Regions from separate parts of the Variovorax atrisoli genome, predicted to be linked through region 1. Evidence: predicted binding sites of a transcription regulator. Region 1 holds the regulator's gene; each other region holds the start of a gene.
What was found. Region 1 encodes sigma-54, which starts transcription at its own class of promoters, with help from an activator protein. Its sites were predicted from a motif close to TGGCANGNAANCTGCTTT; they were not measured.
Positions count from the first base shown of each region.

Region 2: the regulator sigma-54 is predicted to act here: its motif matches at 2,417-2,434, upstream of FHY06_RS12180 (ammonium transporter).
Region 3: the regulator sigma-54 is predicted to act here: its motif matches at 2,942-2,959, upstream of FHY06_RS11480 (nitrate regulatory protein).
Region 4: the regulator sigma-54 is predicted to act here: its motif matches at 3,630-3,647, upstream of glnA (type I glutamate--ammonia ligase).

Region 1 is NZ_JACIBG010000004.1:120,199-125,762, forward strand. Features, by position in the region: gene FHY06_RS15770 (LysE family translocator) at 1-402, shown strand, start outside; gene FHY06_RS15775 (phospholipase D family protein) at 413-1,987, opposite strand; gene rpoN (RNA polymerase factor sigma-54) at 2,111-3,712, opposite strand; gene lptB (LPS export ABC transporter ATP-binding protein) at 3,867-4,661, opposite strand; gene lptA (lipopolysaccharide transport periplasmic protein LptA) at 4,658-5,374, opposite strand.
Region 2 is NZ_JACIBG010000003.1:228,945-234,508, forward strand. Features, by position in the region: gene FHY06_RS12175 (MBL fold metallo-hydrolase) at 99-1,076, opposite strand; gene FHY06_RS12180 (ammonium transporter) at 1,144-2,346, opposite strand; gene FHY06_RS12185 (LytTR family DNA-binding domain-containing protein) at 2,498-3,451, opposite strand; gene FHY06_RS12190 (acyltransferase family protein) at 3,616-4,872, shown strand; gene FHY06_RS12195 (PaaI family thioesterase) at 4,775-5,230, opposite strand; gene FHY06_RS12200 (DUF4139 domain-containing protein) at 5,455-5,564, shown strand, end outside.
Region 3 is NZ_JACIBG010000003.1:70,920-76,483, forward strand. Features, by position in the region: gene FHY06_RS11460 (branched-chain amino acid ABC transporter substrate-binding protein) at 1-418, opposite strand, end outside; gene FHY06_RS11465 (Hsp20/alpha crystallin family protein) at 541-912, shown strand; gene FHY06_RS11470 (alpha/beta fold hydrolase) at 1,103-1,861, shown strand; gene tsaD (tRNA (adenosine(37)-N6)-threonylcarbamoyltransferase complex transferase subunit TsaD) at 1,797-2,858, opposite strand; gene FHY06_RS11480 (nitrate regulatory protein) at 2,987-4,252, shown strand; gene FHY06_RS11485 (CmpA/NrtA family ABC transporter substrate-binding protein) at 4,610-5,564, shown strand, end outside.
Region 4 is NZ_JACIBG010000003.1:434,471-440,034, reverse strand. Features, by position in the region: gene FHY06_RS13210 (polysaccharide deacetylase family protein) at 1-809, shown strand, start outside; gene FHY06_RS13215 (YVTN family beta-propeller repeat protein) at 1-4, shown strand, start outside; gene FHY06_RS13205 (sterol desaturase family protein) at 837-1,811, shown strand; gene FHY06_RS13200 (EI24 domain-containing protein) at 1,862-2,749, shown strand; gene FHY06_RS13195 (competence/damage-inducible protein A) at 2,746-3,546, shown strand; gene glnA (type I glutamate--ammonia ligase) at 3,693-5,108, shown strand; gene FHY06_RS13185 (hypothetical protein) at 5,350-5,564, shown strand, end outside.

The DNA of each region.
Region 1 (5,564 bases):
TACCTCGTGTACCTGGGCGTGCGCATCTGGCGCGGCGCGCGGCAGCCGCTGGCCGTGGCGCAGGAGGCCGGCGATCCGGCGCAGCGCCTGCAGGGACGCGGCAGGCGCACCTTCCTGCTGGGCCTGGCCACGCAGGTGAGCAACCCGAAGACCGCCGTGGTCTACGCGAGCATCTTCGCGGCCTTCCTGCCGCGCGAGGTGCCGCTGGTGCTGGCACTCGCCGTGCCGGCGGTCATCTTCTGCATCGAGGCGGGCTGGTATTCGATCGTGGCGCTGGCGCTCTCGTCGGCGGCGCCGCGTTCGGCCTACCTGCGCTACAAGGTCTGGATCGACCGGGCGGCAGGCGGCGTGATGGGACTGCTGGGCCTGCGGCTCGTGTGGTCGGCCGTGCGCGGCACCTGAGGCTGCGCGGCTACAGGAGGCTCTCCGGCGTCAGCGGGGCCAGTATCTCGAGCATGGTCCGGTCCCAGAAGCGGGAATCGGGCTCCTCGGTCAGCACCGTGAGCTTGCCCGCATCGTCGCTGACCCATTCGATGCGCGACTCGTTGCTGCCCTCGGCGAAGCGCAGCCTATAGGCGCCCTGCTGCTTGAGCACGTCGATGAGCTTCAGCGCCTGCTGGGCCATCTCGGGGCTGCGGATGAAAAGGCCGATCTCGGTGTTGTGCGTTTCCGAGCGCGGGTCGAAGTTCATCGAGCCGACGAACAGAATGCGCCGGTCGATCACCGCCGACTTGGCATGCAGCCTGCCCACCGAGGTGCCGAAGAGGCCCAGCCTCACGCTGCTGCGGGTGCGGTTGGTGCTCAGTTCATAGAGGTCGGCGCCCAGCTTGAGCATGTCGGGCCGGTAGCGGCGGTAGGCGGTGTGCACCAGCGGCTCGTCGGTGGCGGCGAGCGAGTTGGTGACCACGCTGATCTTCACGTTGCGCCCTCGGATCTCGCGCATCACCTCCAGCCCCGAGGCGCCGGGGATCAGGTAGGGCGAGACGATCGTCACTTCCGAACGCGCGCGCCGCATCTGCTCGACCACGTTGTAGCGCACGCTGTCGACGTCCAGCAGCGGCACGCCGCCATACGAGGCGGTCTTGCCGATCACGCGCTCGGGCGAATCGGCATAGGCTTCGGCGGTGGTCCAGATCAGGCCGAGCTTGCCGGCGTCCAGGTCCTCGGCCATCGGGCTGTAGCCCAGCAGGTCGTTGGGGGCGGGCTTGGGCGGCGGGGGCGTGGTCTCGGGGCCGGTGGCGAGCTCGAAGCGCTGCTGAAGCTCCTCGCGCGAGAGGCTGCTGCCCACCACCGACTGGATAGGCCGCACGTAGACGCTGTTCCAGTACTGGTCGAACAGGCTTCCAAGGCGCGGGACCAGCGCGCCGGTGACGAAGGTGTCGAGGTCGATGAAGTTCTCGCCCGAGGTGCGCCTGAAGTACTGGTTGCCGATGTTGCGCCCGCCCGCCACCGCCATCGCGCCATCGGCGATGAACAGCTTGTTGTGCATGCGGCGGTTGACGCGGCTGAAGTCGAAGAGCGAGGCGGTGAAGCGCTTCAGCAGGCTGCCGCGGCCTGCCGGGAAGGGGTTGAACAGGCGCAGCTCCACGTTGGGCGTGGCGGCCAGGCCCAGCAGCAGTTCGTCCTCGCCGGAGGTATAGAGGTCGTCCATCAAGAGCCGCACGCGCACCCCGCGCTGGGCGGCGTCGCGCAGGGTGCGCAGCAGGTAGCGGCCGGTCTCGTCGTTCTCGATCTGGTAGTACTGCACGTCCAGCGTGCGCTGCGCGCGGCGCGCGAGCTGGATGCGGGTGTCGAAGGCGAAGTCGCCGCCGGGCATCAGGCGGAAGCCGCTCAGGTCGGGGTCGGGCTGGGAGGCCAGCGCGATCCTGCCGAGCGCCGTGTCGGCCGAGACGGCGATGGTCTTGGTGGGCGGGCGCGGGGCCTCGTCGGGCAGCGTGGCGCAGCCCGTGACAAGCAGCACGAGCAGGGCGAACACCGCAGCCACCATCCAACGCCACGCGAGCCCATTCCAGGAACACCGCGGAACCGGCTCCGCCGGTCCGCAGGTGTTGCCCCCTGCAAGGGGGTTGGCGAAGCGACACGAAGTGCGCATAGCCTGGGGGTGTGCCAGTTACAAGGCTTTGCGCAGGTTGGCGGGCGCGATGCGCAGCGCCTCGCGGTACTTGGCGACGGTGCGGCGCGCGCACTCGATGCCCTGCTCCTTCAGCATCTCGGAGATCTGGCTGTCCGACAGCGGCTTCTTCACGCTTTCGGAACCGACGAACTGCTTGATGAGCGCGCGCACCGCGGTGCTCGACGCGTTGCCGCCGGTCTCGGTGCCCAGCGCCGAGCCGAAGAAGTACTTGAGCTCGACCGTGCCGAAGGGCGTGGCCATGTACTTGGCGGTGGTCACGCGCGAGATGGTCGATTCGTGCAGGCCCAGCTCGTCGGCGATCTCGCGCAGCACCAGCGGGCGCATGGCGAGCTCGCCGTGCACGAAGTAGCTCTTCTGCCGCTCGACGATGGCGTTGCTCACGCGCAGGATGGTGTCGAAGCGCTGCTGGATGTTCTTGATGAACCAGCGCGCCTCCTGCAGCCGCTGCGACAGCGCCTGGCTGCCCTCGCCCTTGTGCGACTTCAGCGCGCCGGCATAGATGTCGTGCACCCGCAGGCGCGGCATCACGTCGGGGTTGAGCATCACGCGGAACTTCACGTTGGTGCCGCGGCCGGTCTTGGTGACGATCACGTCGGGCACGATGACGTTGCGCTCCACGTCGACGAAGCGCCGGCCCGGCTTGGGCTCCAGCCGCGCGATGACCTGCAGCGCCGAGCGCACCAGCTCCTCGCTGCTGCGGGTGAGCGTGGCCAGGCGCTTGAAGTCGCGGCGCGCGAGCAGCTCCATGGGCTGCTTGCAGATGGCCAGCGCCGTCTTGCGGACCAGTTCCTCTTCCTCGGTCTCGTCGTCGCTCGCCATGGCGCGCAGCTGGATGCTCAGGCATTCGCCGAGGTCGCGCGCGCCGACGCCGGCGGGCTCCAGGCTCTGCAGCAGGCCCAGCGCCACCTGGAAGTGGTGCACGAGGTCGTCGAATTCGTCGTTGTCGTCGCCCGCCAGGCCCGAGGCCAGCGCGGGCAGCGAGTCTTCGAGGTAGCCATCCTCGTTGAGCGATTCGATGAGGAAGCGCAGCGCGGCGCTGTCGCTCTCGTTGAGCCGCAGGCTCAGTGCCTGGCGGTGCAGGAAGGACTGCAGCGACTCCTGGCTGCGCGCGAGCTCGGTGGCATCGGCGCGCTCGTCGTCGCCGGCGTTGTTCTGGCGCGCGGGCGCGTCGCTGCCCCATTCGCTGTCGTCAGGCGCCATGTCGACGGTGCCATCGCCTTCCCAGTCGGGCTCGCGCTCGGCGATCTCGGCGGCGGGGCCGTCGGCGTCGGCGACTGCCGTGCCTTCCGTGGAAGAAGTCGCGCTGCTGCTGCTCGCGGCCGAGGGGGCGAAGTCGCCCTCGCCGTCGGCGCCATCGCCGCCGTCATCGCGAGGGACCGGCGCGTCGGCGGTGTCGAGCCCGAATTCCTCGCGCACGGCCTCCTCGGCGGTGCGCTCCAGGAACGGGTTCTCGTCGAGCATCTGCTCCACTTCCTGGCTCAGCTCGAGCGTGGAGAGTTGGAGCAGCCTGATCGACTGCTGCAGCTGCGGCGTGAGCGCCAGGTGCTGCGAAACGCGAAGGGACAACCCCTGCTTCATGAGAAGACGGCTCCCCCCGAGGCAGCACGCCGCGCGCCACGCCAGTTCCCTGCCGGGAGCGGGCCGGCCGCTTCGGGCGGCCGTGCACACCAGCCCTCGCGAAGGGGCTCCACGCGCATGGCGACCACGCTTGCCGTTGACCCTCGCAACATGATCACATCCGGAAGTGCTCGCCCAGGTACACCCTGCGTACCTCGGCGTTGTCGACGATCTCCGAAGGCGTGCCTTGTGCCAGCACGTGCCCGTCGCTGATGATGAAAGCGTGGTCGCAGATGCCCAGCGTCTCGCGCACGTTGTGGTCGGTGATGAGCACGCCGATGCCGCGCTCCTTCAGGAAGCTGATGATGCGCTGGATCTCGATCACCGCGATCGGGTCGATGCCGGCGAAGGGCTCGTCCAGAAGAATGAAGCGCGGCTGCGTGGCCAGGGCGCGCGCGATCTCGACTCGGCGGCGCTCGCCGCCCGACAGCGCCATCGCGGGCGAATCGCGCAGGTGGTCGACGCGCAGGTCGACCAGCAGGTCGGTCAGGCGCTCCTCGATGTGCTCCTTCGACAGGGGAACCAGCCTGCCTTTCGCGTCGGGCTCGCTCTGGAGCTCGAGCACGGCGCGCACGTTCTCCTCGACCGTGAGCTTGCGGAAGATCGAGGCTTCCTGCGGCAGGTAGCTCAGCCCCATGCGGGCGCGGCGGTGGATCGGCATGTGCGCGATCGGCTCGCCGTCGATGGAGATGTCGCCGGCGTCGGCGCGCACCAGCCCCACGATCATGTAGAACGAGGTGGTCTTGCCCGCGCCATTCGGCCCGAGCAGCCCGACGACTTCGCCCTTCTGCACGTCGAGCGAGACGTCCTTCACGACGGTGCGGCTGCCGTAGCTCTTCTTCAGGCCGCGCGCGACCAGGCGGCTGCCCGGTGTGCCGCTGGCGTCCTGGGTTCCTGCGGATTCGATCACTTGCGCGTGTCTCCCTGGTCACTGAGCGTGGTGCTCGGGCGCAGGCCGGCGCCGGGAGCCGGGGTGGGCGCCGGCGCAGGGGCCTTGGCACCGCCGGCCGGAGCCGGAGCGCCCGGGGCCGGCGCGGTGGCGGCCTTGGGAGTGAGGATGGTCCGGACGCGGCCGCCAGGGGCCGAGGCGTTGACGGCGGTGTTCGGCGGCACGGTCGAGCCGTTGACGGTGTAGGTGTCGTTGCTCTGGTCGTAGACGATCAGCGCGCCCTGGCTCTCGTCGTTGGGCGTGGCGCCCAGCAGGCGGCGCATGACGGCGTTGCGGATGAACTTGACGTTGTCGGCGCGGCTGTCGTACTCGATGACTTCCGACTCGCCCTCGATCCACTCGTCGGGCGCATTGCGCTTCTGCTTGTAGTAGGCCCGCTTGCCGGGCGCCGCAGTGACCACGCCGTACTGGTAGCCCTCGGCGTCCTGGCGCACATCCAGCCGCGCGCCACGGATGATGATCGTGCCCTTCGTCACCAGCACGTTGCCGGTGAACACGCTGGTCTGCTTCAGGTCGTCGTAGCGCATCGCGTCCGACTCGATGTTCATCGGCTTGGAGCGGTCGGCGGTCTCGGCCACGGCGCCCGACGCGAGGCCTGCCAGCAACAGGGCGCCGGCGGCCAGCCGGCCGATGCGACGCAGGAAGGAGGTGGTGGGGTGAGAGTGCAATGTCATAGAGGCACGAAACTTGCTCGGCATTGTATGCGGCTGCGTGCTCCTGCCCCGCCCGCACAGATGAAAAAGCCCGCCTAGGCGGGCTTGACTTTCTTCCCGGCTTCATGCCCGAACACCGCGGAACCGGCTTCACCGGGCCGCCGGTGTTGCCCCCTGCAAGGGGGAAGGCGCGCGACACGAAGTGCGCGAA
Region 2 (5,564 bases), on a different contig from region 1:
GATGAAAGCGAAGCGGCCGGCCAGTTTGCTACAGAGCGCGCATTCGTGCCCGCGGGCGCCGCGACACCGGCCCGCGCCGCTCAACCTTCATCGGTCGCTCATCGCACCTGCTGGTAGTCGACCGGCACCCAGACGTAGCCCTTGCCCTCGGCCCGCACGTGGCCCAGACCCGGGAAAGGCAGGTGCGCGCTGCCCACGAGGTAGCGGCCCTTGGCCGCGTCGGCGTAGGCCTTCTTGCGCTCCACCGCCGCCGGCTTCGAGTCGACGTCGAAGGAGATGGTGACCTGCGGCTGCGCGAACTGCACCGCGGCCACGTGCATCAGGTCGCCCCACACCACCAGCTTCTGGCCCTTGGACTCGACGACGTAGATGTTGTGGCCGGGCGTGTGGCCATGGGCGGGCACGGCCTTGATGCCGGGTGCCAGCTCGGTGCCGCCCTTCATGCCCTTGAACTTGCCGGCTTCCACGTACGGGTTCAGCGAGGCCATCGCACCCTGGAAGAAGCCCTTCATCTCGGCCGAAGCCTTCTCGAGGTTGGCCTTTTTCAGCCAGAAGTCGGCGTCTTCCTGCCCGGCGTGGATGGTGGCGTTGGGGAACACCAGCTTGCCGTCCTGCACGAGGCCGCCGACGTGGTCGCCGTGCATGTGTGTGAGGAGCACGTCGTCGACCTGCTCGGGCTGGTAGCCCGCGGCCTTGAGGTTGGCCTGCAGGTTGCCGAGCGTGGGGCCGAAGAGGCCGCCGGCGCCGGTGTCGACCAGCACGAGCTTGCTGCCGGTGTTGATGAGGTAGCCGTTCACAGAGGTGGGCACGGCGTCTTTCTCGAAGCCCCGGTCGAGCAGCTTGCCGACCTGCTCCTGGGTGGTGTTGGTGAGCAGCTTCTTGGGCTCGAGGTCGAGGGTGCCGTCGAAGAGCGCCGTCACCTCGAAGTCACCGAGCATCATCCGGTAGAAGCCCGGCGCCTGGGTCTTGACCTGCGGCGCGGCGGCTTGCGCCATCGGAGAAAACGAAAGCATCAGCAGGCTGCAGGCCAGCGCGGCCATGCCCTGGCGCAGCCAGCGAGCGGGTGTTGTTGTCATGGTTCGGCTCCTCGGTGGTTTGAAGGGGCGCCGAGAATAGCCGAGGCAGCCCGTCCCTGCAGCCTGCCTACCAGTTGACCTCGCGCTCGGGCGTCGCAGAGATGTGGTGGATCGACAGGTCGGCACCGTCGTACTCCTCTTCCTGCGACAGCCGCAGCCCCGCCACTGCCTTGAGCGCGCCGTACACCGCCGCACCCGCCAGCGCGGCCCAGGCCACGCCCATCACCGTGCCGATGAGCTGCGCCCACACGTTCACGCCGCCGATGCCGCCGAGCGCCTGCGTGCCGAAGATGCCGGCCGCGATGCCGCCCCAGGTGCCGCACAGGCCATGCAGCGGCCACACACCCAGCACGTCGTCGATCTTCCACTTGTTCTGCGTGAGCGTGAACAGCTTGACGAAGATGCCGCCCGCCACGCCGCCCACCACCAGCGCGCCCAGCGGATGCATCAGGTCGGAGCCGGCGCACACCGCCACCAGGCCGGCGAGCGGGCCGTTGTAGACGAAGCCGGGGTCGTTCTTGCCCATGGCCAGCGCCACCAGCGTGCCGCCCACCATCGCCATCAGCGAGTTGACGGCCACCAGGCCCGAGATCTTGTCGATGCTCTGCGCGCTCATCACGTTGAAGCCGAACCAGCCCACGCACAGCACCCAGGCACCAAGGGCCAGGAAGGGGATGTTCGACGGCGGATGCGCGCTCAGCGACCCGTCGCCGCGGTAGCGGTTGCGGCGCGCGCCCAGCAGCAGCACTGCCGGCAGAGCGAGCCAGCCGCCCACCGCATGCACCACCACCGAGCCGGCGAAGTCATGGAACTCGTGGCCGGTGCGCGAGGCGATCCATTCCTGGATGCCGAAGTGCTTGTTCCAGGCGATGCCCTCGAAGAGCGGATAGACGAAGCCGACGATGACCGCCGTGGCAATGAGCTGCGGCCAGAACTTGGCCCGCTCGGCGATGCCGCCCGAGATGATGGCCGGAATGGCCGCCGCGAAGGTCAGCAGGAAGAAGAACTTCACCAGCTCGTAGCCGCTCTTTGCCGACAGTTCGGTGGCGCTCACGAAGAAATGCGTGCCGTAGGCCACGCCGTAGCCCACCAGGAAATACACGATGGTCGAGACCGAGAAGTCGACCAGGATCTTCACCAGCGCATTGACCTGGTTCTTCTTGCGCACGGTGCCCAGCTCGAGAAATGCAAATCCGGCGTGCATGGCCAAGACCATGATGGCGCCGAGAAGGATGAACAGCGCGTCTGCGCCCTGTTTGAGTGCGTCCATTGGAGCTTCTTGCGGATTTTTGGTTTGAATTGGTGCGCCGCACCGGAATCAACCAGCACGGCCGGCCAATGAAGCAAAAATGGTGCCTATAAGCTCTTCGATGGTGCGAAATGAACCAATAACGGGCTGATCAAGCCCGCCACGCACCGCTTCAGCTCGAGCCCGCGCCCGCCCGCAGCGCGTCACGGTAGCGTCGGCTGCAGGGCACGGTTGTGCCGTCATGCATGTGCAGCCGGGCGTCGCCGCCATCCAGTGGCTCGATTTCCCTGATGCGCGCGAGATTCACCGCGTGGCTGCGGTGCACGCGCACGAAGAGCGCGGGGTCGAGCTGGGTCAGGAAGTCGGTCAGGGTGGAGCGCAGCAGGTAGTCGTGGCCATTGACGTGCAGGCCGACGTAGTTGCCCTCGGCCTGGAGCCAGTCGATATCGGTGGCGGCGATGAGGAATTCGCGGCGCAGCTTGCGGACCAGGAAGCGCTCGGGGCGGGCGGGAGGCGGCGGGAGCGCGTCTGCAGCCGGGGGTTCAAATCCCCCCGCCCCTGCCGAATCCGGGCTCGGGGCAACAACCGGTGCGGCCACCGCTCCCTCCTCCGGCACATCCAGCACCCGCGCCTCCCCCTGCAGCCGCAGCAGGAACAGCCGGTACGCCCAGATGCCGAAGACGATGCTGACGTACACCCGCACGTCCTTGAGGTACTCGTAGCCCCACTGGCTCACCCAGCCGCGAAAGTCGTAGTGCTCGCCCGCCATGGCATAGACCAGCGCCCGCAGCCCGAACATGCCCACCACGTGGACCACGCTGAACGCCGCGCTCGCCACCGCATGCCAGGCCAGGAAGCGCAGCAGATGGCTGCGCACCAGCGGCGACAGCCGGCGCTCCACCATCACCAGCGCCGGCACCAGGAACAGCAGCATCAGGTGGCTGGACACCTCCCAGGTCGCGACCTCCCAGTGGGGCCGGGGCACGGCGCGCGTGCGCATGTCGACGATCGCCACCATGGTGCTGAACACGGCCTGCAGCGTCAGCAGCACGATCCAGAAGGCCACCTCCAGCCGACGGCGGATCGGCGCGTAGCGTTCGTAGAGGTTCCTGCGGGGGTCTCCCATGCGGGGAATTCTCGCGAAAAGGCCGCAGGGACGGCCGGTCTGGGCCGGATTTCGTCCCTGCCGGCCACCGCTCGTCACAAAGCGGGGGTGATCCGTCCCCCGGCCGCACCTCGCGGAAGCGGCCCGGCCGAGCATGGCGGCCTTTCCGCTTCGAGGAACCTTCCATGACCGCCGACCACATTGCCGCAACACCGCCCGACCACCGCCGCCACGACATCGACGCCCTGCGCGCGCTGGCCTTCCTCTTCGTCATCCTCTACCACGTGGGCATGTACTACGTGGCCGACTGGCCCTGGCACCTCAAGAGCCCGGACGCGGCCGAATGGCTGCAATGGCCGATGCGCATCCTGAACCTGTGGCGCATGGACCTGGTCTTTCTGATCTCGGGCGTGTCGCTCGGCATCCTAAGCCGGGGCCAGGGCACATGGGCCCTGCTGCGCAGCCGGGGCCTGCGGCTGATGCTGCCGCTGGCCTTCGGCATGGCGGTGGTCGTGCCCTACCAGGCCTACGCCCAGGGCGTGGCCAACGGCCTGGTGGCACCGGGCTTCGGCGCCTTCCTGCTGCGCTACCTGTCGATGGCGCAGCCGTGGCCGAAGCAGGCTTTCGACGGCGCGGAGTTCGGCATCACCTGGAACCACCTCTGGTACCTGCCCTATCTGTTCACCTACACGGCGCTGATCGCCCTGACGCTGCCGCTGTGGCGGTCGGCTGCCGGCCAGTGGATGCGCGGCGCCTTCAACGGCCTGCGCGGCTGGAGGCTGCTGCTGTTGCCGGTGGTGCCGCTGCTGATATTCACGATGCTGCTGGCCTCGCGCTTCCCGGCCACGCACAACCTGGTGCGCGACTTCCACCTGCACAGCATCTACTTCACGATGTTCCTCTACGGCTACTGGATGGGCGTGGACACCGGCGTCTGGAAGGAACTGGAGCGGCTGCGCCGCGTGTCGCTCGCGCTGGCCGTCGCGGTGATCGGCACCTTCATCTTGCTGCGCGCCGGCATGAAGAGCCCGCTTCCGGGGCTGCTGGTGGACACCCTGCGCATGCTCTACCTCTGGCTGGCCGTCGCGACCATCCTCGGCCACGGCCACCGCTACCTGAACCGCCCCTGGCCCTGGCTGCGCTGGGCGAACGAGTCGGTATACCCGTGGTACGTGCTTCACCAGACGCTGATCATCGTCGGCGTGACCCTGCTGGCACCGCTAGCGCTCGGCCCGGTCGTCGAGCCCGCGCTGCTCATCGCGCTGACGCTGCTCGGCTGCTGGCTCCTGACGGACGGGCTGATCCGCCGCACCAACCTGCTGCGGCCGCTCTTCGGACTGAAGCTCAGGCGGCGGGCTGCGATTTCTTCTGCGTCTCCTGCGGTGCGGGAGGAGGCTCTTCGACAGGAACCAGGATGGCGTTCCCCGTCGCCACGAGCTTGAGCGAATCGGCACTGTCGCCCTGCGCATAGAGTTCGGCCGCCGCGAACACCTGCTTGCGGCCGGCTTTCACCACCCGACCGCGTGCGATGAAGGCGCGGCCGACGGCGGGCGAGATGCAGTTGACCGAGAAATGCGAGGCCAGCACGCGGCCCGCCACGGTGGCGGCCGCGTAGCCGCTCACGGTATCGAGCATCGCGCCGATCATTCCGGCGTGCAGGAAGCCGGCGTACTGGCCCATGTCCTCCTCGCGCCAGTCCATGCGCAGTTCGGCTTCCCCATTGCCGGCGCTGGTCACTTCGAAGCCGGCCCAGCGGTTGAAGGCGGCGGTCCTGTTGATGGCCTGGATGGTGTCGAGCATGGCGGTGGGTCCTTGTCCGGGGTTGGGTGGAAAGACGGTGCACCCACTCTAGGAAGCAGCCCGGACATCGGCCGTCGCGCGTGCGACCGGAAACGCCGCGGCGGTTGCATTGGCGACAGCGCCGCCGGGCTGCGCAGAAATTTTTCGACGATGCCTTAACCCCGTTCGCCGGGGCCGTCCGTATGAGCCGGGGTCATTCATCACTTCCGCTCCAAAGGCATCCCATGAAAGCATCGACTTCCGCCCTCCTCCGCGCCACCGCAGGCGCCGCCTTGCTTCTGGTCCTGAGCATCAGTGCCCAGGGGCAGGCTGCAACGCCGCCGGCCGTGGCGGC
Region 3 (5,564 bases), on a different contig from region 1:
GATCGCGATCGTTGTGCTTGTCGATGGCATCGATCAGCGCCGCAGCAGTGGCCGACGAATTGCCCTGCAGCACGATGCGCGCGCCGTCGTCGAGCGCGGCGCGCAGCGCGGAGAGTGCTTCCTCGTTCTGTCCCTTGCTGTCGTAGCGGTCGAGCTGCAGCGGCCGCGCGCCTCCAGCGACGCCCGGCAGCCTGATGCCGCCGCGCGCATTCACGCGCTCCACGGCCCACAGCAAGTTGCGGAAGACGGCCTCACCGGTGTTGGCGAAGGGCCCGCTCATGCTTTCGATGAGTGCGAGCCGGATGGGCGCGACAGGCGCAGAAGCCACGGCCTGCGCAAGCGCCGCGAAAGGCTTCGCGCATAGCGCCAGCGCCGCGAATTTCAAGGTCTCGCGGCGCAAATTAAAGGGGGGATGCATTGTCTTGAAACGCGTGCCGCTGCGCCTAGATGAGGTCTCAAGCGGCACTCACGATGGAACGGCCGCGCAGTGTAAGGGACACACATTCCTTGTCCCCATTGTGTTCACTCAGGAGTTCTCACATGTTTTTCGCCCCCACCCTTCGCACCGCCCGCTTCGCACCCCGCGCCTATGACCGTTCGTTCGAACGCTTCGTGAACGAAGCCTTCGCCGGTGCACGCCGTTCGCCGCTCGTGGAGCAGGACGACAAGAGCTGGACGCTCTCGCTCGACGTGCCGGGATTCGCGCGCGAAGACCTCGCCATCAGCATCGAAGGCGCCGTGCTGCGCATCGAGAGCAAGGCCGAAGCCAAGCGCCAGTTCAAGGCTGCCTACGAGCTGCCGCAGGACATCGACGTGGCCGCCAGCGAAGCGAAGCTCGAGAACGGCGTGCTCACGCTGAAGCTCGGCAAGCTGGTGCCAGTGAGCCAGGCGACTCAGTTGCAAATCAACTAATCAGGCTTAAGCCCACAAGAGGAAAATGTTAGTAAGGCTCGTTTTTTGACATTAAACGAGCACCTTATTCACAATAGCGCTGGATTAACGTCACATGATGTGACGTTTTTTTAGAACTTTCTTCTTCGTGGGCGTCTTGTAAACGCACTGAGTTCCCGACGGTGCGGTTCGGGTGCCCCTTCAAGGCACCATGAAAACTCATCTCCAGCCCGCCAATCCCGACGAACGGTCCGACACGCTCCTGGTTTTCCTGCCGGGTGCGTACCTCAAACCCGACGAATTCGAGCGCGAAGGCTTCATTGCCGCCGTGCGCGAACGCCACCTTGCAGCCGATGCGCTGCTGGTGGACGCGGACGTGTCCTACTACTACGAGCAGACGCTGTGCGACAGCCTGCACACCGATGTCATCGAACCGCAGCGCGCCAAGGGCTACAAGTCGATCTGGCTCGTGGGCATTTCGATCGGCGGCTTCGGCGCGCTGATCCACGAACTGGCGCGCCCGGGCTCGGTGGACGGCATCGTGGCGCTCGCGCCCTACCTGGGCCGGCGCGTGCTCGGCGCGGAGATCAAAAAGGCCGGCGGCCTGCGCGCCTGGCAGGCGCCCACCGGGCCGCAGCCCGACGAGGAGCCGGACCGCAAGCTGTGGCCCTTCTTCCAGCAGTACCTGTCGGCCAAGTCGTCGAAGAACCTGCCGCGGCTCTACCTCGGCTTCGGGCTGGAAGACCGTTTCGCTAGCAACCACAAGCTGCTGGCCGATGCCCTGCCGCCCGAGCAGGTCTTCACGACCGAGGGCGGCCACGACTGGCCGCAATGGCGCCAGCTCTGGCGCAACGTGCTGGAAGTTCTGCCGCTGCCCGCACTCGGCAGGGCGCCGAAGCAAACGATTACGCAGTCTCCGGTAGCGGCTGATCAGGCACCGAAAGCGACGCCATGGGCCATCGCGGTCTGACGTCGAAGGCATAGCGCTCGCTCGCCTGCGACAGCCCCGACTGCAGTCGCATCGCGGCGGCCATCGCGATCATGGCGCCGTTGTCGGTGCACAGGTGCAGCTCGGGGTAGTGCACCCGCACCTTGCGCTTCGCGCAAGCCGCATTCAGCTGCTCGCGCAGGCTCCTGTTGGCGCCCACGCCGCCGGCCACCACCAGCCGCTTGAGGCCGGTCTGCTCCAGCGCCGCGAGCGACTTCTTCAGAAGCACTTCGACGATGGCCGCCTGCGTCGACGCCGCCAGGTCGGCCTTTCGCGGCTCGAGTTCTTCGCCCAGCTTCTTTGCCTGCGTGAGCACCGCCGTCTTCAGGCCGGCGAAGGAAAAGTCGAGATCGCCGCTGTGCAGCAGCGGCCGTGGAAGCTTGAAGGCCGCTGCATCGCCGCCTTCGGCCAGCTTCGCGAGCCAAGGACCGCCGGGGTACGGCAAGCCCATGAGCTTGGCACTCTTGTCGAAGGCCTCGCCGGCCGCGTCGTCGATGGTTTCGCCCAGCAGCTCGTAGCGTCCCACGCCGTCCACCCGCATCAGCTGCGTGTGGCCGCCGGACACCAGCAGCGCGACGAACGGAAATTCCGGCGGATCGGCACTCAGGAACGGCGACAGCAGATGTCCTTCGAGGTGATGCACCCCGAGCACCGGCTTGCCCAGCGCCACGCCCAGTGCGCAGGCCACGCCCGCCCCCACCAGCAATGCGCCCGCGAGGCCAGGCCCGCGCGTGTATGCCACCACGTCGATCTCTTCGAGCGAGCGGCCGGCTTCGGCCATGACCGTCTCGGTCAGCGGCAGCACGCGCCGGATGTGGTCGCGGCTGGCCAGCTCGGGCACCACGCCGCCGTAGGCCTGGTGCATGGCGATCTGGCTGTGCAGCGCATGCGAACGCAGCACCGGCAGCGCGTTGCCTTGCGACTCGACCAGCGCCACGCCGGTCTCGTCGCAGGATGATTCGATTCCCAACAAGAGCATGCCGCGAGTGTAGGCGGCGGCCCCCGCCCGGCGCCTGCGAAGGGGCAAGCGGCGGCCTTTCCGCGCCCTGGCCTCGACCCGCGAGGCACGGATGTTGCAGCGACACTGCGCAGAGACCGCGCCCCACCATGAAATCCGGATTGAGCTTCCTCATCGCCGCCCGCCGTTGCGAAATCGACGAGCTGGATCGGCTCGCCCGAACCAGCGAGCTGGTGGGCGTGATCGGCCGCCTGGTCCATGCGCTGCAGCGCGAGCGCGGCATGTCGAACATGTTCCTCACCTCGCGTGGCAGCCGCTTCGGCGAGCAGCGCGGCCCGCAGATCGCCGAGTGCCTCGCGCTGGAGCAGGAGGTGCGTGCGGGTTTCGACCAGCTCGAAGCCGACAACTACCACCGCGGCGCCGACGCGAGCAACAACGCGCGCCTGTTCAGCCGCATCGCCTGGGTGCTGCCGGGCCTGGATGCCCTGCCCGCCCTGCGCCGCCGCGTCGACGCGCTGGCGCTCAAGCCGGCCCAGTCCACCGCCGCCTTCGCCAAGCTGATCGCGGGCCTGCTCTCGGTGGTGTTCGAGGCGGCCGACGGTGCCACCGACCCCGAGATCTCGCGCCTGCTGGTCGCGATGTTCAACTTCATGCAGGGCAAGGAATTCGCGGGCCAGGAGCGCGCCTTCGGCGCCGCCGCGCTCGCGCTGGGCCGCAGCGACGAGGCACAGCGCCTGCAGTGGCTGCACCTGATCGAATCGCAGGAGCGCTGCTTCCAGGTATTCACCGAGTTCTCGGGCGAGGCGGTGCTCGCCCTCTGGCGCGCGAGCCAGCCCGACTCGGAAGTGGCCGAGCTCGAGCGCATCCGCCGGCGCGGTGCGGCTTCCGGGCCGGCCGACGTGGCGCTCAGCGAGGCCTGGTTCGACTGCTGCACCCGCCGCATCGACGCCATGAAGACCGTCGAGGAACGCCTCGCCAGCGACCTGCGCGCGCTGTGCGAGCACAAGACAGCGCAGGCACGCAGCGAGCTGCGCGAATACCGCCAGCTGCTGGACACGCTCGCACCCCAGGCCGGCGCCCTCTTCTTCGACGATGCCGACGCGCAGGCGGCGGCTCCCGCACAGCTCGGCCGCCATCTGGAGCGCTCGGTGCTCGACATGGTCCGCGAGCAGTCGCAGCGCCTGCAGGCCATGAGCGACGAACTCGAGACCGTGCGCGCCTCGCTCAACGAGCGCAAGCTCGTCGAGCGCGCCAAGGGCCTGCTGATGGCGCACCGCCGCCTCAGCGAGGAAGAGGCGCACAAGATGCTGCGCCAGACCGCCATGAACCAGAAGCGCAGGCTGGTGGACGTGGCCGAGTCGATGCTCGCGATGGCCGACTACCTGCCGATGCTCGACCGCGCACCGTCGCGCTGAAGCAGGCGCCCACGGGGCGTTCAAGTTGGTGCACCGCACAACAATCGTGCCATCGCCCATCGTCACCCCGAATCGCCCCTCACCCGCGTTCGGCCGCGGATTCATTCGACATACAGCTACCTTCTTGATAGCGGCCGGCGAATCTCGAAGCTGGCACACCGCTTGCAAGCACTGAGCGCACAGGTCCTCGATGGACCTTCAGGCAGGCGGCACCCAACGGCGGGTGCTTCCCACCGAACCGGACAAAGGCGTCCCCATCCCGCAAGGGCTCGTTTTCGAGCAGCCCCTGCGCGGTGCGGACGCCTTTTCGTTTTTGTCGTTTTCTTTGTTGTTCGTCCTCAACCGGAGCCCCGCGCCATGACCGACCTGCTCAAAACCCGCCTCAGCCGACGCCGCGTCCTGCAAGCCGCCGCCGTCGGTGCCGTCGGCATCGACCCCGCCCTGCGCGCGGCCGTCTGGGCCCAGGGCTCCGACAAGCCCGAGAAGGAAGAAGTGAAGATCGGCTTCATCCCGCTCACCGACTGCGCCAGCGTGGTGATGGCCTCGGTGCTGGGGATCGACAAGAAGTACGGCGTGAAGATCGTGCCCAGCAAGGAAGCCAGCTGGGCCAGCGTGCGCGACAAGCTGGCCAACGGCGAGCTCGACTTCGCCCACGTGCTCTATGGCCTGATCTACGGCATGCACCTGGGCCTGAGCGGCCCGAAGAAGGACATGGCCGTGCTCATGACGCTCAACAACAACGGCCAGGCCATCACGCTGTCGAAGAAGCTGGCCGACAAGGGCGCGGTCGACGCCGCATCGCTCGCCAAGCTCATCGCCAGCGAGAAGCGCGAATACACCTTCGCGCAGACCTTCCCCACCGGCACGCACGCCATGTGGCTCTACTACTGGCTCGCATCGGCCGGCATCGATCCGTTCAAGGACGTGAAGAACATCACCGTGCCGCCTCCGCAGATGGTCGCCAACATGCGCGTGGGCAACATGGACGGCTACTGCGTGGGCGAACCCTGGGGCCAGCGCGCGATCATGGACGGCATCGGCATCACCGCCATCACCACGCAGGACATCTGGAAGGACCACCCCGAGAAGGTGCTGGGCACCACGGCCGACTTCGCGAAGAAGTACCCCAACACGGCGCGCGCGGTGACGGCGGCCATCCTCGAAGCCGGCAAGTGGATCGACACCGGCCTGCAGAACAAGAACAAGATGGCCGAGACCATCGCCGACAAGAGCTACGTCAACACCAGCGTGGACGCCATCAACCAGCGCATCCTGGGCCGCTACACCAACGGCCTGGGCAAGAGCTGGGACG
Region 4 (5,564 bases), on a different contig from region 1:
CTAGGCGCGCCGGGGTCGCCGCCGCGGCCTCCATGGTCGTCCTGGCGGCGGCGCTCGCGCCCGGCGCCTGGGCGGCGCAGGAGCCGGCCGCCTGCGAGAAGCCCGTCTACCTGACCTTCGACACCGGCCACATGGGCATCGCGCCCCTGGTGGCCGACGTGCTCAAGCGGCAGGACGTGCGCGTCACCTTCTTCGCCGCCGCCGAGCGCACCCAGACCGACGGCGACAGCCTCGACGACCACTGGGCGCCCTGGTGGAAGGCGAGGGCGGCCGAAGGCAACGAATTCGGCTCCCACACCTATGACCACGCCTACTGGCGCGGCGACGTGAAGGGCACGCCCCCCAGCTTCCGCATCAGGCCTTCGGCCGGCCCGCAGAACGGCAAGGAATCGACCTGGAGCGCGGCCGAGTACTGCGCCAACATCAGGAAGGCTTCCGACCGGCTGGCGGCGGTCACCGGAAAGAAGCCGCTGCCGCTGTATCGCGCGCCGGGTGGCAAGACCTCGCCCGCGCTCCTGGCTGCGGCCGAGGGCTGTGGTTACAAATACGTGGGCTGGGCGAGTGCCGGATTCCTCGGCGACGAACTGCCGAGCGAGAAATTCAGCAACGCGAAGCTGCTGACGCAGGCGCTGGACACCATCCGCCCCGGCGACATCCTGCTCGCCCACCTGGGCATCTGGTCGCGCAAGGACCCGTGGGCGCCCGCCAACCTCGAGCCGCTGATCGTTGGCCTGAAGGCCAAGGGCTTCTGCTTCCGTACGCTGCGCCAGCATCCGGACTTCAAGGGCTGGATCGCCTCCCATCCCTGAAAACCTGAACGACGAGTTTTCCCGATCGTGATCGACTGGCTGACAGACGCCTTTTCCGCCCTGCAGGGCTGGTTCTTCGAAACCGCCGTGCAGCCGCTGGTCTACGCCGTGGGCCTGGGCGGCTGGACCGAGGATGCCTTCGACGCCACTGGCTGGCTGCTGGTCGGGCTGATCCAGATCCTGGTGCTCGTCGCCGTCATCGGGCCGCTGCAGCGCTGGCGCTCGGTGGAGCCGGTGGCGGACCGTCATGCGATCCGCATCGACATGCTCTACACGCTGATCCACCGCCTCGGCCTGTTCCGGCTGGCGATCTTCTTCACGCTGCAGCCCTTCTTCGACGACGCCATGGGCGCGCTGCGCACGGCGGGGTGGGGCACCTTCCACCTCGACGAGGTGTGGCCCGGCGTCACCGACATCCCGTGGGTGGCCTTCGCCATCTACCTCGTCGTGCTCGATTTCGTCGGCTACTGGATCCACCGAGGCCAGCACCAGTTCAACTGGTGGTGGGGACTGCATTCGCTACACCACTCGCAGCGCCAGATGACGATGTGGAGCGACGACCGCAACCACCTGCTCGACGACATCATCCACGACGCGCTGATCGTCATCGTGGCGCAGCTCATCGGAGTGGCGCCTGGGCAGTTCATCGCGTTCGTCGCCTTCACCCAGCTCAGCGAGAGCCTGCAGCATGCCAACCTGAGGCTGAGCTTCGGCGCCATCGGCGAGCGGTTGTGGATCAGCCCGCGCTTCCACCGGCTGCACCACAGCATCGGGCTAGGCCATGAATCGAAAGGCGCCAGCACCCTCGGGGGCCACAACTTCGGCGTGCTGCTGCCATGGTGGGACATGCTCTTTCGCACCGCCAACTTCGAGGACCGCTACGACCCGACCGGTATCCGCGACCAGGTCGAACCCCGTGCCGACGGCCACGTGCGCGACTACGGCCGCGGCTTCTGGGCCCAGCAATGGCTGGGGCTGAAGCGAATGGTCGGTCGCGGCTGAGGGGCTACGGCGCCTGAAGGGCGCTCCCCAGAGGTTATCCTCGCTGCCTCATGCGCCTGCTCCTCGACTCCTTCTGGCGCGCGGTCGCCTACTGCATGCTGCCGCGCGTGATCGTGCTGTCGCTGCTGCCGTTGGGGCTGATGATCGTGCTGGCCGCGGCGCTGGGCTACTTCTACTGGGACGCCGCCGTGGCCTGGACCCGCGGCGCACTCGACGCCTGGCCGCTGCTGTCGAGCTTCTGGTCGTGGATCGGCCGTCTCTTCTCGGGTGACGTCACTTCCGTGCTGGCATCGCTGGTGGTGGTGTTCGCCGCCACGCCGGTGATCGTGGTGGTCTGCCTGCTGATCGTGGCCGGGTTCATGGCACCCGCCCTGACCAGGCTGGTGGCCGAGCGGCGCTTTCCGGGGCTCGAGCAGAAGAAGGGCGCTTCCTTCTTTGGCAGCGTGGCGCGCTCGCTGGGGGCCACCGTGCTGGCGGTGATCGCGCTGGTGGTGTCGATGCCGCTGTGGCTCATTCCGCCGCTGGTGCTGATATTGCCGCCGCTGATCTGGGGCTGGCTCACCTACCGCGTGATGAGCTTCGATGCGCTGGCCGAGCACGCCAGCCCCGAGGAACGCGTCGCGCTCATCCGCGCACACCGGCTGCCGCTGCTGTGCATCGGCGTGCTGTGCGGCTACCTGGGCGCTGCGCCAAGCATCGTCTGGGCGTCGGGCCTGCTGTTCGCCGCCGCTTTCTTCGTGCTGATCCCGATTGCCATCTGGATCTACACCCTGGTCTTCGCCTTCTCGGCCCTCTGGTTCGCCCACTACTGCCTCGACGCGCTCGCGCAGCTGCGCGCCCTGCGTGCGGCCGCGGAGGCCTCGGCGGCAGCCGGCGTGCCCGCCATCGAGGCCGACGAGGCCAGCAAGGCCGCTCTTTCCCAATGGGGTTCACCATGACTCGCACATTCGGTCTCATCGTCGTCGGCGACGAGATCCTTTCCGGCAAGCGTGCCGACAAGCACATGGCCAAGGTCATCGAATTGCTCGCCGCGCGCGGCCTGCAGCTCAGCTGGGCCGAATACGTGGGCGACGAGCCCGCGCGCATCACCGCGGCGCTGCAGCGCGCCTTCGCCTCGGGCGACATCGTCTTCTCGACCGGCGGCATCGGCGCCACCCCCGACGATCACACCCGTCAGTGCGCCGCCAAGGCGCTCGGCGTGCCGCTGGCGCTCCATCCTGAGGCCGAACTGCTGATTCGCGAGCGCATGCAGGACACCGCGCGCGAGCAGGGCCTGCCCTATGAGCCCGACCGGGCCGACAACGTGCACCGGCTCAACATGGGCGTCTTTCCGCAGGGCGCCACCCTCATCTACAACCCCTACAACAAGATCCCGGGCTTCAGCGTCGGCGACGTGCATTTCGTGCCGGGTTTTCCCGTCATGGCCTGGCCGATGATCGAATCCGTGCTCGACGGCCGCTACGCCGGCCTGTTCGCCACCAACGCCGTCGCCGAGAAGTCCGTGATCGTTTTCGGTGCCATGGAGGCCACCCTGACCCCGCTCATGGAGGCCATCGAGGCCACTCACGCGGGCGTCAAGGTGTTCAGCCTGCCGAGCGTTGATCACCCCACCTACGGTCGGCATATCGAGCTGGGCGTCAAGGGTGAGGCCGCCCGGCTCGACGCCGCCTATGCCCAGCTGATCGAAGGCCTGCACACTTTCGATGCCAAGCTTGGCCCTGAATTGGTGCGTTGAAATCAATTGCACCAAAATAGTGATTTTCTGCCTTCATTTGGGCTGCCAGACTGCCATCAAAGCCTCACCGGGTGAGGTGACAATGGCACAGAAACTGCATCCCGCATCCCCGCATTCCTAACCACCATCCAACTCAGGAGAAACTGATGGCAAAGACCGTCGCCGATGTACTCAAGCTCGTCAAGGAAAACGAGGTCAAGTTCGTCGACTTCCGCTTCACCGACACCCGCGGCAAAGAGCAGCACGTGACCGTGCCGGTCTCGGCTTTCGATGAAGACAAATTCACCTCGGGCCACGCATTCGACGGCTCGTCCATCGCCGGCTGGAAGGGGATCGAAGCTTCGGACATGCAGCTCATGCCCGACCCGAACACCGCCAACATCGACCCGTTCTTCGAAGAAACGACGCTGATCCTGACCTGCGACGTGATCGATCCCGCCGACGGCAAGGCCTACGAGCGCGACCCCCGTTCGCTCGCCAAGCGCGCCGAGGCCTACATGAAGGCATCGGGCCTGGGCGACACCGCCTACTTTGGTCCGGAACCCGAATTCTTCGTGTTCGACGGCGTGCGCTGGAAGAACGACATGTCGGGCTGCTTCGTGAAGATCGAATCCGAAGAAGCCTCGTGGAACACCGACAAGGAATTCGAGCACGGCAACACCGGCCACCGTCCCGCGGTCAAGGGCGGCTACTTCCCGGTTCCCCCGGTCGACAGCTTCCAGGACATGCGCTCGGAAATGTGCCTGGTGCTCGAATCGCTGGGCATCCCGGTCGAAGTGCATCACCATGAAGTGGCCAACGCCGGCCAGATGGAACTGGGCACCAAGTTCAGCACGCTGCTGCAGCGCGCCGACTGGGTCCAGCTGCAGAAGTACGTGATCCACAACGTGGCCCACGCCTACGGCAAGACCGCCACCTTCATGCCCAAGCCCATCGTCGGCGACAACGGCTCCGGCATGCACGTGCACCAGTCGGTCTGGAAGGACGGCAAGAACCTGTTCGCCGGCGACGGCTATGCAGGTCTCTCTGACTTCGCCCTGCACTACATCGGCGGCATCATCAAGCACGCCCGCGCCCTGAACGCCATCACGAACCCCGGCACCAACAGCTACAAGCGCCTGGTGCCCGGCTTCGAAGCCCCGGTGAAGCTGGCCTACTCGGCCAAGAACCGCTCGGCCTCGATCCGCATCCCGTTCGTGGCCAACCCGAAGGGCCGTCGCGTCGAAGCGCGCTTCCCCGATCCGCTGATGAACCCGTACCTGGGCTTCTCGGCCCTGCTGATGGCCGGTCTCGACGGCGTGGAAAACAAGATCCATCCGGGCGAAGCCGCCAGCAAGGACCTGTACCACCTGCCGCCGGAAGAAGACGCGCTGATCCCGACCGTCTGCCACAGCCTCGACCAGGCCCTGGAATACCTGGACAAGGACCGTGCGTTCCTGACCAAGGGCGGCGTGTTCACCGATGCCTACATCGATGCGTACATCGAACTGAAGATGCAGGAAGTCACGCGCTTCCGCATGGCGACCCATCCGGTCGAGTTCGACATGTACTACTCGTTGTAATTGGTTCGCCCCCAGGCTTCGCGCACTTCGTGTCGCTTCGCCAACCCCCTTCCGGGGGCGATACCTGCGGCCCGGCAAAGCCGGTTCCGCGGTATCCCCGAAGAGGTCGTAGGTGGGTGTAAGCCTGATGGGTTATGAAGGACGGCTTGGCCGTCCTTTTTCTTTGGGGCGGAACATCTGGTCACTGTTCGCGTCGAATTGCACGAAAATGCAGCCCTGTTGCCGCCCTCTACCGATACATATGAAGACTGCTTCCCTCATTTTCCTGGCCGGTTCGTTGCTCGCGTTGCCGGCGCTTTCGCAGGAGCGCGTCTGGCGTTGCGGCAACGAGTACACGAACAACGCGACCATCGCGCAGCAGAAGGGCTGCAAGGTCATGGAAGGCGGCAACGTCACGGTGGTGCAGGGCACGAGGGCTTCGGGCGGTGGCTCGTCTTCTTCTTCCTCGTCGTCGGG